DNA from 3 places in the Pantoea sp. X-Soil-OKNW-713 genome. Region 2 is predicted to be linked to each of the others. Evidence: predicted binding sites of a transcription regulator. Region 2 holds the regulator's gene; each other region holds the start of a gene.

Region 1 (3,284 bases), 2.5 Mb from region 2:
CCCCCGGTACGCATGATATAGTGGCTGGCAACAGCCGACTTTGCCGGGGATATCATGTCTGAACCCTCATTTCGTGACCGACAAGACATTCGTCAACATGTGCGTCATCTGCGCCGCAACCTCACGGCTGAACAGCAGGAACAAGCCGCCGATTTGCTGGCAGAGCATGCGATAAATTTTGCGCCCATCAGCAATGCCGAACGTATTGCGTTGTTCCTGTCCGTTGATGGGGAGTTGAATACTCGCCCACTCATCGCCAAGCTCTGGCAACAGAAAAAACAGGTTTTCCTGCCGGTGCTGCACCCTTTCGCCCCCGGAAATTTACTGTTCCTGCGCTACACACCCGACACGCCACTCAGCCCGAATAAATTAAGCATCCCGGAACCGCCGCTGGATATCACCCAAATGGTCACCCTTGATCAGCTGGACGTGGTGATGGTGCCATTAGTCGCGTTCGACCAAAGCGGGCAGCGATTGGGTATGGGAGGAGGTTTTTACGATCGCACGCTACAAAACTGGCAGCAGCATGGTTTTCTACCGGTGGGGATTGCGCATGACTGTCAGCATGTTGAAACGCTGCCAGTAGCGACCTGGGATGTGCCGTTGCCGGTGGTGATTACACCGTCGAAATTGTGGCAGTGGTGATTTGCGCGATAAATCGCGCCGCTACGATAATTCCGTATCAGTAGCGGCGCGATTCATCGCGCGATTAAGTGCGTTTTAAATCAGTACAGCAAGCGCGCGCGAATGGTGCCCGGAATTGCCTTCATCAGTTGCAGCGCTTTATCCGCCACATCCTGCTGTGCATCGATATCGATTACCACGTAGCCCATCAGCGGCGAGGTTTGCAGATACTGGGCGGCAATGTTGATGCCCTGCTCGGCAAAAATCTGGTTGATGGCGGTCAGTACACCCGGACGGTTTTCGTGAATGTGCAACAGGCGACTGGCGCTGGCGGCATGCATCGGCAACGACACTTCCGGGAAGTTAACGGCAGACAGGGTTGAACCGTTGTCAGAATACTTCGCCAACTTGCCAGAGACTTCCAGACCGATGTTTTCCTGCGCTTCCTGCGTCGAACCACCGATATGTGGCGTCAGAATCACGTTATCGAATTCACACAGCGGTGAATTGAACGGATCGCTGTTGGTCGCTGGTTCCACAGGGAACACGTCAATCGCCGCACCCGCCAGATGTTTGTTGGACAAGGCATCGCACAGCGCCGGAATATCAATCACCGTACCGCGTGCGGCGTTAATCAGCAGCGCACCTGGCTTCATCAGCGCCAGTTCGGCGGCACTGATCATATTCTGCGTTGATGGGGTTTCCGGTACGTGCAGGCTGACCACATCACTCATGTTGAGCAGGTCAGACAGGTGACGCACCTGTGTGGCGTTGCCCAGCGGCAGTTTGTTCTCGATATCGTAGAAAAACACATGCATGCCAAGGCTTTCCGCCAGCACACCGAGTTGCATACCGATATGGCCATAGCCGATGATACCCAGCTTCTTGCCACGAGCTTCATAGGAACCCGCTGCAATTTTATTCCAGATACCGCGGTGCGCTTTGGCGTTCGCTTCCGGGATGCCACGCAGCATCAGCAGCATTTCACCAATCACCAGTTCGGCAACCGAACGGGTGTTGGAGAACGGGGCATTAAATACCGGCACGCCACGTTTTGCTGCTGCATTCAGGTCAACCTGGTTGGTGCCGATACAGAAGCAGCCAACCGCAACCAGTTTTTCAGCCGCAGCGAAAATCTCTTCGGTCAGTTGGGTACGGGAACGGATACCAATGAAGTGTGCGTCACGAACGGAGGACTTCAGCGTCTCCGCATCCAGTGCACCTTTGTGGAATTCGATGTTGGTGTAACCTGCTGCGCGCAGGTTATCCAGCGCACTCTGATGGACACCTTCCACCAGCAGGAACTTAATCTTGTCTTTTTCCAGTGATAACTCTGCCATTTCCCGACCCTATTCAGAATTCAACGAGGGCTGCCATAAGCCAGCCTTCTGTCAAAATATCAAAAAATTCGTTTGCAGCAAGACAATCGATTGCCTCGACCTCAGCACGCGTCAGCGCTACGGCAGCACAATGCCGTACAAAATCGGGATATGCGTACAGAGCGAAGAATGAACCTGCTGTTGATGACTGTTTTGTGACATAAGTCACCGAATTTCAGCATACGAAGAAAAGATGTTTTGCGTATGGAAATAAGCGGCGCTGCAACAGCGCCGGACAGATCATTTGGTAATGGTTTTTACGCCATCGGCAGTGCCGATCAGCGCGACATCAGCGCCGCGTGCTGCAAAAAGCCCTACCGTCACCACACCAGGCAGCGCATTGATGGCTTTTTCCAGCGCGATCGGATCGAGGATGCGTAGATTATGCACGTCGAGAATAATGTTGCCGTTATCGGTCACCACGTTCTGACGATATTCTGGCAGGCCGCCCAATTTCACCAGTTCACGCGCCACATAGGAACGCGCCATCGGGATCACTTCAACCGGCAGCGGAAAGTGGCCCAATACATCCACTTCTTTCGAGGCATCGGCAATACAGATAAATTTCTCAGCCACGGCGGAGACAATTTTCTCACGCGTCAGCGCCGCGCCGCCGCCTTTAATCATCTGCATCTGCGGATTGATCTCATCAGCACCGTCGACGTACACCGAGAGCGAATCCACTTCATTGAGATCAAACACATGAATGCCGAGGGATTTCAGTTTCTGCGTTGAGGCTTCCGAGCTGGAAACTGCGCCCTCAATTTGATGCTTAATCGAACCTAACGCATCAATAAAATGGGCAGCGGTCGAACCGGTGCCAACGCCAACAATGGTGCCCGGCTGCACATATTGCAGTGCTGCCCAACCTACCGCTTTTTTCAGTTCATCCTGGGTCATGGTATGTTTAAAACCTGTGCGACAACGAGGTGCGCGTAGTATAAAACAAGGCGGCGTAAAAAAGCGCGGCTGTTAAAGGCTTTGTAACTCAGTGCACAAAAACCATCTTTTGATTTTTTGTGGCATAGTACCCTCCATCCTGAACGAGAGAGAACAACAATGAAACGCCCGGATTATCGAACGCTTCAGGCGCTGGATGCTGTGATTCGTGAACGCGGCTTTGAGCGCGCCGCGCAAAAACTTTGTATTACGCAGTCTGCGGTGTCGCAGCGTATTAAACAGCTGGAAAATTTATTCGGTCAGCCGCTGCTGGTGCGTACCGTACCGCCGCGCCCGACGGAACAGGGGCAGAAGCTGCTGGCGTTGTTGCATCAGGTGGAG
Region 2 (3,284 bases):
GGCGCGGTTCTGGCTCCAGAAGGCACGCCAGGCTTCACCCTTGATCTCAAACTCCACCTCGGCGAGGCATTCGGCGGTATCCCGGGTGATCAGTTCGTTCTGGGTTTGCGACAGCACGCCGAGACGTGGCGTCTGGTGATACAGCGCCAGACAGATGGCGTCGAGCAGGGTGGTTTTACCAGCGCCGGTGGCCCCGGTAATGGCAAACAAACCGTTACTGGCAAATGGCTCACGGCGAAAATCGATAAACCATTCTCCGCGCAGGGCGTTGAGGTTTTTAAAACGCAGCGTCAGGATTTTCATGCAGAGGGGTTCTCCAGCGCGGCAAGGGTGGTGCGAAACAGTTGCGTAAGGTGTGCTGCCTGGTCGGCATCCAGATCCTCTTCCAGCGCCAGACGACGCGCAAACACCTCTTCAACCTGCAATTCGCTCAGAGTTTCGTTATCCAGTCGCGCCAGGCTGCGGCTGCGCTGTTCGCGGCTGCGGCGGACCAGTAGCACCTCCACCGGTAAGTTTTCCGTCAGTTGTTCCACGCGGCGTTGCAGGTCGCTCAGGTGCTCCTGAGTGGTGATTTCAATATCCAGCCACACCGCCAGGTCGCCCTCTTTTTCTTTGAACAGCGCCAGTTGCCGTTCGATATCCGCCAGCGATCCTTTCAGCATCTGCATTGGCTGGAACAGCGGGATGGTCAGCGGCGTCACGGCATCAAGGCCGGTGCTGAAATCCAGCAGAAACACGCTCTTGTCGCGGCCCAACTCATCAAAGCTGAGTGGAATAGGCGAACCGCTGTAGCGAATATGATCGCTGTCAGCAATGCGTTGTGCTCGGTGAATATGGCCGAGGGCGATGTAATCCGCTGCCGGGAATGCCTGCGCCGGAAAGGCATCGAGGGTGCCGATGTAGATATCGCGCACCGAGTCGCTTTTGGTTACGCCGACGGTGGTGAGATGGCCGGTGGCGATAATCGGCAGTTTGCCCCCGAGTGCTGCGCGCTGCGCCTCTGCGGCGGCAAAGCAGTGCTGATAATGTTGTTCGATGGCTTCCAGCAGCGACAGCTGTTTTTCCCGCCCGGACTGTCCGGCCTGGCTGCGCAAAATATCGCGCGGGCGCAGATAAGGGATGGCGCACAGCAGCGCGCCTGGTGTACCGTCGCGCTGCTTCAGGGTCAGCACCTGCTGCTCGCCCTGCGGCGTAGCGCTGGTGATCACCTGCGTGTTGAGGCAGGCAAGCAGTTCGCGTGATTCATTGAGCGTTGCCACCGAATCGTGGTTCCCTGCCAGAACGATCAACTGGCAGCGGCTGGCCTGCAACGCCACCACGAAGCGGTTAAACATTTCACGCGCATAGCTTGGTGGTGAGCCGGTATCAAACAGGTCACCGGCGATAATCAGCGCATCCACCTGATGCTGGTCAATCTGCTGGCGCAGCCAGTCGAGAAATGCCTGATGTTCAGCAGCGCGACTTTTGCTGTAAAAGAACTGGCCCAGATGCCAGTCTGCCGTATGGATGATGCGCATGGATGCTCCCTGCCAGAAAAAGCGATGGGGAATTATAACGACTTCACCACGAAAGAAAAAAAAACGCCTCACGGCTGTCACATTTCTGTTTTTCCACTAAATTTCCAGGGTTGGGTTTTTCATAAAAGTGTCATAAAACTGACGCATAATGACGCCGCAAATCCCAGTGACAGCCGTCATATCAGCAGGAGTAATAATGGCTAAGCGCATTTTGGTTGTGGAAGACGAAGCTCCCATCCGTGAAATGTTATGTTTCGTGCTGGAACAGAACGATTACCAGCCGATTGAGGCGGAAGATTATGACAGCGCAGTAGGGAAGCTCATCGAACCCTGGCCGGATTTGATTTTGCTGGACTGGATGTTACCTGGCGGTAGCGGTATCCAGTTTATCAAGCACCTGAAACGTGAAGCCATGACGCGCGATATTCCGGTGATGATGCTGACGGCGCGTGGCGAAGAAGAAGATCGTGTACGCGGTCTGGAAGTGGGCGCTGACGATTACATCACCAAACCGTTTTCCCCGAAAGAGTTGATGGCGCGTATCAAAGCGGTGATGCGGCGTATTTCGCCGATGGCGGTGGAAGAGGTGATTGAGATGCAGGGACTGAGCCTTGACCCGTCATCACATCGCGTGATGTCCGAAGCCACGCCGCTGGAGATGGGACCGACTGAGTACAAATTGCTGCACTTCTTTATGACGCACCCGGAACGCGTTTACAGCCGTGAACAACTGCTGAACCATGTCTGGGGCACCAATGTGTATGTCGAAGATCGTACTGTCGATGTGCATATCCGTCGTTTACGTAAAGCGCTGGAGGTCTCCGGCCACGATCGCATGGTACAAACCGTACGCGGAACAGGGTATCGTTTCTCTGCTCGCTACTAAACGGAGTCTTTACCGTGCTGGAACGACTCTCCTGGAAGAGATTATTGACCGAACTGGTGCTGGTCTGTCTGCCGGCACTGATTTTAGGTCTGGTATTTGGCTATCTCCCCTGGCTGCTGCTGATCGCGGTGCTGGGTTTGCTGTTGTGGCATTTCTGGAACCTGATGCGACTCTCCCATTGGTTATGGGTTGATCGATCCATGACGCCGCCCGGTGGACGCGCCAGCTGGGAACCGCTGTTTTACGGGCTGTATCAAATGCAGTTGCGTAACCGTCGTCGTCGTCGCGAGCTGGGCAACCTGATCAAACGCTTTCGCAGCGGTGCAGAATCGCTGCCGGATGCGGTGGTGCTGACCACCGAAGAGGGTATCATTTTCTGGTGTAACGGCCTGGCGCAACAGCATCTCGGCCTGCGCTGGCCAGAAGACAATGGTCAGAACATCCTCAACCTGCTGCGCTATCCTGAATTCTCCCGCTATATCCGCCAGCGTGACTTTAATAAGCCGCTGACGTTGGTGCTGAATAATCAACATCATATGGAGTTTCGCGTGATGCCCTACAGCGAAGGGCAGTGGCTGATGGTGGCGCGTGATGTGACGCAAATGCATCAACTGGAGGGCGCGCGACGTAACTTCTTCGCCAACGTCAGCCATGAGTTGCGTACCCCGCTGACGGTGTTGCAAGGCTATCTGGAGATGATGAACGATTCGGTGATGAACGAACGTTCACGCAGCAAAGCGTTGCAAACCATGACGGAGCAAACGCGACGTATGGATAGCCTGGTGAAGCAACTGCTGACGCTGTCGCGCATTGAAGCTGCTCCCGCCCTCGATATGAAAGAGACGGTAGATGTGCCAACCATGCTGTTGCTGCTCCAGCGC
Region 3 (3,284 bases), 3.1 Mb from region 2:
TTACCTGATCAATCTCAAGTTGCCGTAATCAGGATGACAACGCCTGCGCGCACGCCCAGGCGGAACTCCACGCCCACTGGAAGTTATAGCCACCCAGCCAGCCGGTCACATCCACTACTTCGCCGATAAAATACAATCCGGGCACATCGCGTGCTTCCATGGTTTTTGACGATAACAGGGTGGTATCCACGCCGCCCAGCGTCACTTCAGCCGTGCGGTAGCCTTCGGTGCCGTTTGGCTGTACCCGCCACTGATGCAGGGTTTGCACCAGTTCGCCCTGCTGCTTGCTGTTAAGCTGCTTCAGGGTGACGTCAGGGATCTGGTTCAGCGTCTGCAACACTTCCACCAGGCGCTTCGGCAAAATTTTCGCCAGGCTGTTTTTCAGGCTGAGGTTCGGATGGGCGTCGCGCTGGATATTAATAAACCCATCCAGCGGCGTTGCCGGAGATAAATCCACCGTCACGAACTCGCCGGGCTGCCAGTAGCTGGAGATTTGCAACACCGCCGGGCCAGATAAACCGCGATGGGTGAACAGCAAAGCCTCTTTAAATAAGGTGCCATCCTGCGCAGTGATGGTAGTGGGTAAAGCCACGCCGGATAAGGTGTTCAATTGCTCCAGCAGCGGTTTATGCAGAGTAAAAGGCACCAGCGCAGCGCGCGTCGGGAACACCTGCAAACCAAACTGCTCCGCCACTTTATAACCGAACGGTGAAGCACCCAGCCCCGGCATCGATAAACCACCGCTGGCGATCACCAACTTCTCTGCCTGCACCGTCATGCCGTTCAGTTGCAGGGTGTAGCCTGCGTCGTCACGCTGCACGCTCAGCACTTCGCTGCGCAACCGGAGCGTCACCTGTCCGGCTTCACACTCGGCCAGCAGCATATCCACGATTTGCTGCGCCGAATCATCGCAGAACAACTGGCCCAGCGTTTTTTCGTGATACGCGATGCCGTGACGATTGACCAGATCGATAAAGTCCCACTGGGTATAGCGCGCCAGCGCAGATTTACAAAAGTGCGGGTTATGGGAGAGGTAGGCCGCAGGCTCGGTGTACATATTGGTGAAGTTGCAGCGCCCGCCGCCCGACATCAGAATTTTGCGGCCCGCTTTTTTGCCGTTATCAAGCAGCAGCACACGCAGGCCACGCTGTCCGGCCTGTGCAGCACAGAACATGCCCGCAGCACCCGCGCCAACAATGATAACGTCAAATTTTTCCACTGCTTTTTCTCACTTCACCCGAAAGGCGCTGATTGTAGTGATCTGTCCTCTTTGACGCCAGTGTCAAAAAAATGCCGTAAATATGTCATATTGTAAATGACTCATATTTCGGCATTTTTCCCTTGTTTAGGCGTGTGACTGGCAACATTAAGACAAAAAAAGACTATATTTCCCTTTCCCATACAGCACGTTGTCGCGGATAATGCGCCGCGTTCATGTCCTCCAAAATGGCGTAACGTTTATGCTACATCTGTTTGCTGGTCTTGACCTGAGTACCGGCCTGTTATTGGTTCTTGCCCTGCTGTTTGTATTGTTTTACGAAGCAATCAACGGTTTCCACGACACAGCCAACGCGGTCGCGACAGTTATCTACACCCGTGCGATGCGGGCGCAGCTGGCGGTTGTGATGGCAGGTGTTTTCAACTTTTTCGGTGTTTTGCTGGGCGGTTTGAGCGTGGCCTATGCCATTGTTCATATGCTCCCCACCGATCTGCTATTAAATGTTGGTTCAGCTCACGGCCTGGCTATGGTGTTCTCCATGCTGCTGGCTGCGATTATCTGGAACCTCGGCACCTGGTATCTTGGCCTGCCGGCGTCCAGCTCCCATACCCTGATTGGTGCCATTATTGGTATCGGTCTGACCAATGCTCTGATGACCGGAACGTCGGTGGTTGATGCGCTCAACCTGCCAAAAGTTCTGAATATCTTCCTTTCCCTGATCCTGTCGCCGATTGTCGGTCTGGTGATTGCCGGTAGCCTGATTTTCCTGCTGCGCCGCTACTGGAGCAGCACCAAGAAACGCTCGCGTATTCATATGACGCCAGCCGATCGCGAGAAAATCGACGGCAAGAAAAAGCCGCCATTCTGGACGCGTATCGCCCTGATTGTTTCCGCCATTGGCGTAAGCTATTCACACGGTGCGAACGATGGTCAGAAAGGCATTGGCCTGATCATGTTGGTGCTGATTGGTGTCGCGCCTGCGGGTTTCGTGGTCAACATGAATGCCTCCGGTTATGACATCACCCGTACCCGTGATGCCGTCAACCATCTGGAGCAGTACTACCAGCAGCACAGCGAAACCCTGACGCACATCGTGCAGATGGTGCCGCCTGCGGTGCCTGCGCCAGAAGAGTCCATCAATGGCCCGCATGAATTCCACTGCGATAGCGCCCGTGCGCTGCCAGCGATTCAGCGAGCTCAGGGCTTACTGAACAATCTGCAAAGCTACAGTGACCTGACACCAGACCAGCGCAGCCAGATGCGTCGTCTGCTGCTGTGTATCTCCGATACCGCCGATAAAGCGGCGAAGCTGCCGGAAACCAGCGCTGACGACCAGCGTTTCCTGAACAAGCTTAAAAGCGATCTGTTGGGAACCGTTGAGTATGCGCCGGTGTGGATCATCATGGCCGTAGCCCTGGCGCTTGGCGTCGGCACCATGATTGGCTGGCGTCGTGTGGCGACCACTATCGGTGAGAAGATTGGTAAGAAAGGCATGACCTACGCGCAGGGTATGTCAGCGCAGGTGACGGCAGCGGTGTCAATTGGCATTGCCAGCTACACCGGGATGCCGGTTTCCACCACGCACATTCTGTCGTCGTCAGTCGCCGGGACCATGTTGGTTGATGGTGGCGGTTTGCAAAGCCGTACCATCAAGAATATCGCGATGGCGTGGGTGTTTACCCTGCCGGTGTGTATTCTGTTGTCCGGTTCCTTGTATTGGATTGCGCTGAAGCTGGTGTAATCACCGCTTCAGACACCGAAGGGCGACAGCAATGTCGCCCTTTTTTTATTGCCAGACCGCCATCGCGATCAGGCTGACAACCACCAGCCCACACAGCCCGCTGGTCAAAATAAATTGCCCGCGTACCCGTTCACAGCGACGAATAAACTCTTCGTCGTGATGGTCACGATAGCGCTTCTCCCAGATATAGCGCACCAGGCGCACCTGTTTGCTGGGCTGACCGTGCGACGTAAAGAAGCCGGCACCATCCACATATTGATATAACAGCGGATCGCAACCACGTAGCACCGCCAATAACGAGCGCAGAGAAGAGAAGTAGCGCGC

Evidence for each region. The regulator PhoB, encoded in region 2, activates phosphate uptake and scavenging genes when phosphate is short. The targets are predictions, from matches to a motif close to CTGTCATAAAACTGNCNNAT.
Region 1: the regulator PhoB is predicted to act here: its motif matches at 2,146-2,165, upstream of serA (phosphoglycerate dehydrogenase).
Region 3: the regulator PhoB is predicted to act here: its motif matches at 1,280-1,299, upstream of pitA (inorganic phosphate transporter PitA).

What each region holds. Positions count from the first base shown of each region.
Region 1 is NZ_AP035995.1:3,588,170-3,591,453, forward strand. It holds gene AC6I8R_RS16790 (5-formyltetrahydrofolate cyclo-ligase) at 55-645, shown strand; gene serA (phosphoglycerate dehydrogenase) at 726-1,964, opposite strand; gene rpiA (ribose-5-phosphate isomerase RpiA) at 2,244-2,903, opposite strand; gene AC6I8R_RS16805 (LysR family transcriptional regulator ArgP) at 3,063-3,284, shown strand, end outside.
Region 2 is NZ_AP035995.1:1,053,803-1,057,086, forward strand. It holds gene AC6I8R_RS04745 (AAA family ATPase) at 1-303, opposite strand, end outside; gene sbcD (exonuclease subunit SbcD) at 300-1,517, opposite strand; gene phoB (phosphate response regulator transcription factor PhoB) at 1,714-2,403, shown strand; gene phoR (phosphate regulon sensor histidine kinase PhoR) at 2,418-3,284, shown strand, end outside.
Region 3 is NZ_AP035995.1:4,145,077-4,148,360, forward strand. It holds gene AC6I8R_RS19380 (hypothetical protein) at 1-28, shown strand, start outside; gene AC6I8R_RS19385 (BaiN/RdsA family NAD(P)/FAD-dependent oxidoreductase) at 29-1,219, opposite strand; gene pitA (inorganic phosphate transporter PitA) at 1,461-2,960, shown strand; gene uspB (universal stress protein UspB) at 3,006-3,284, opposite strand, start outside.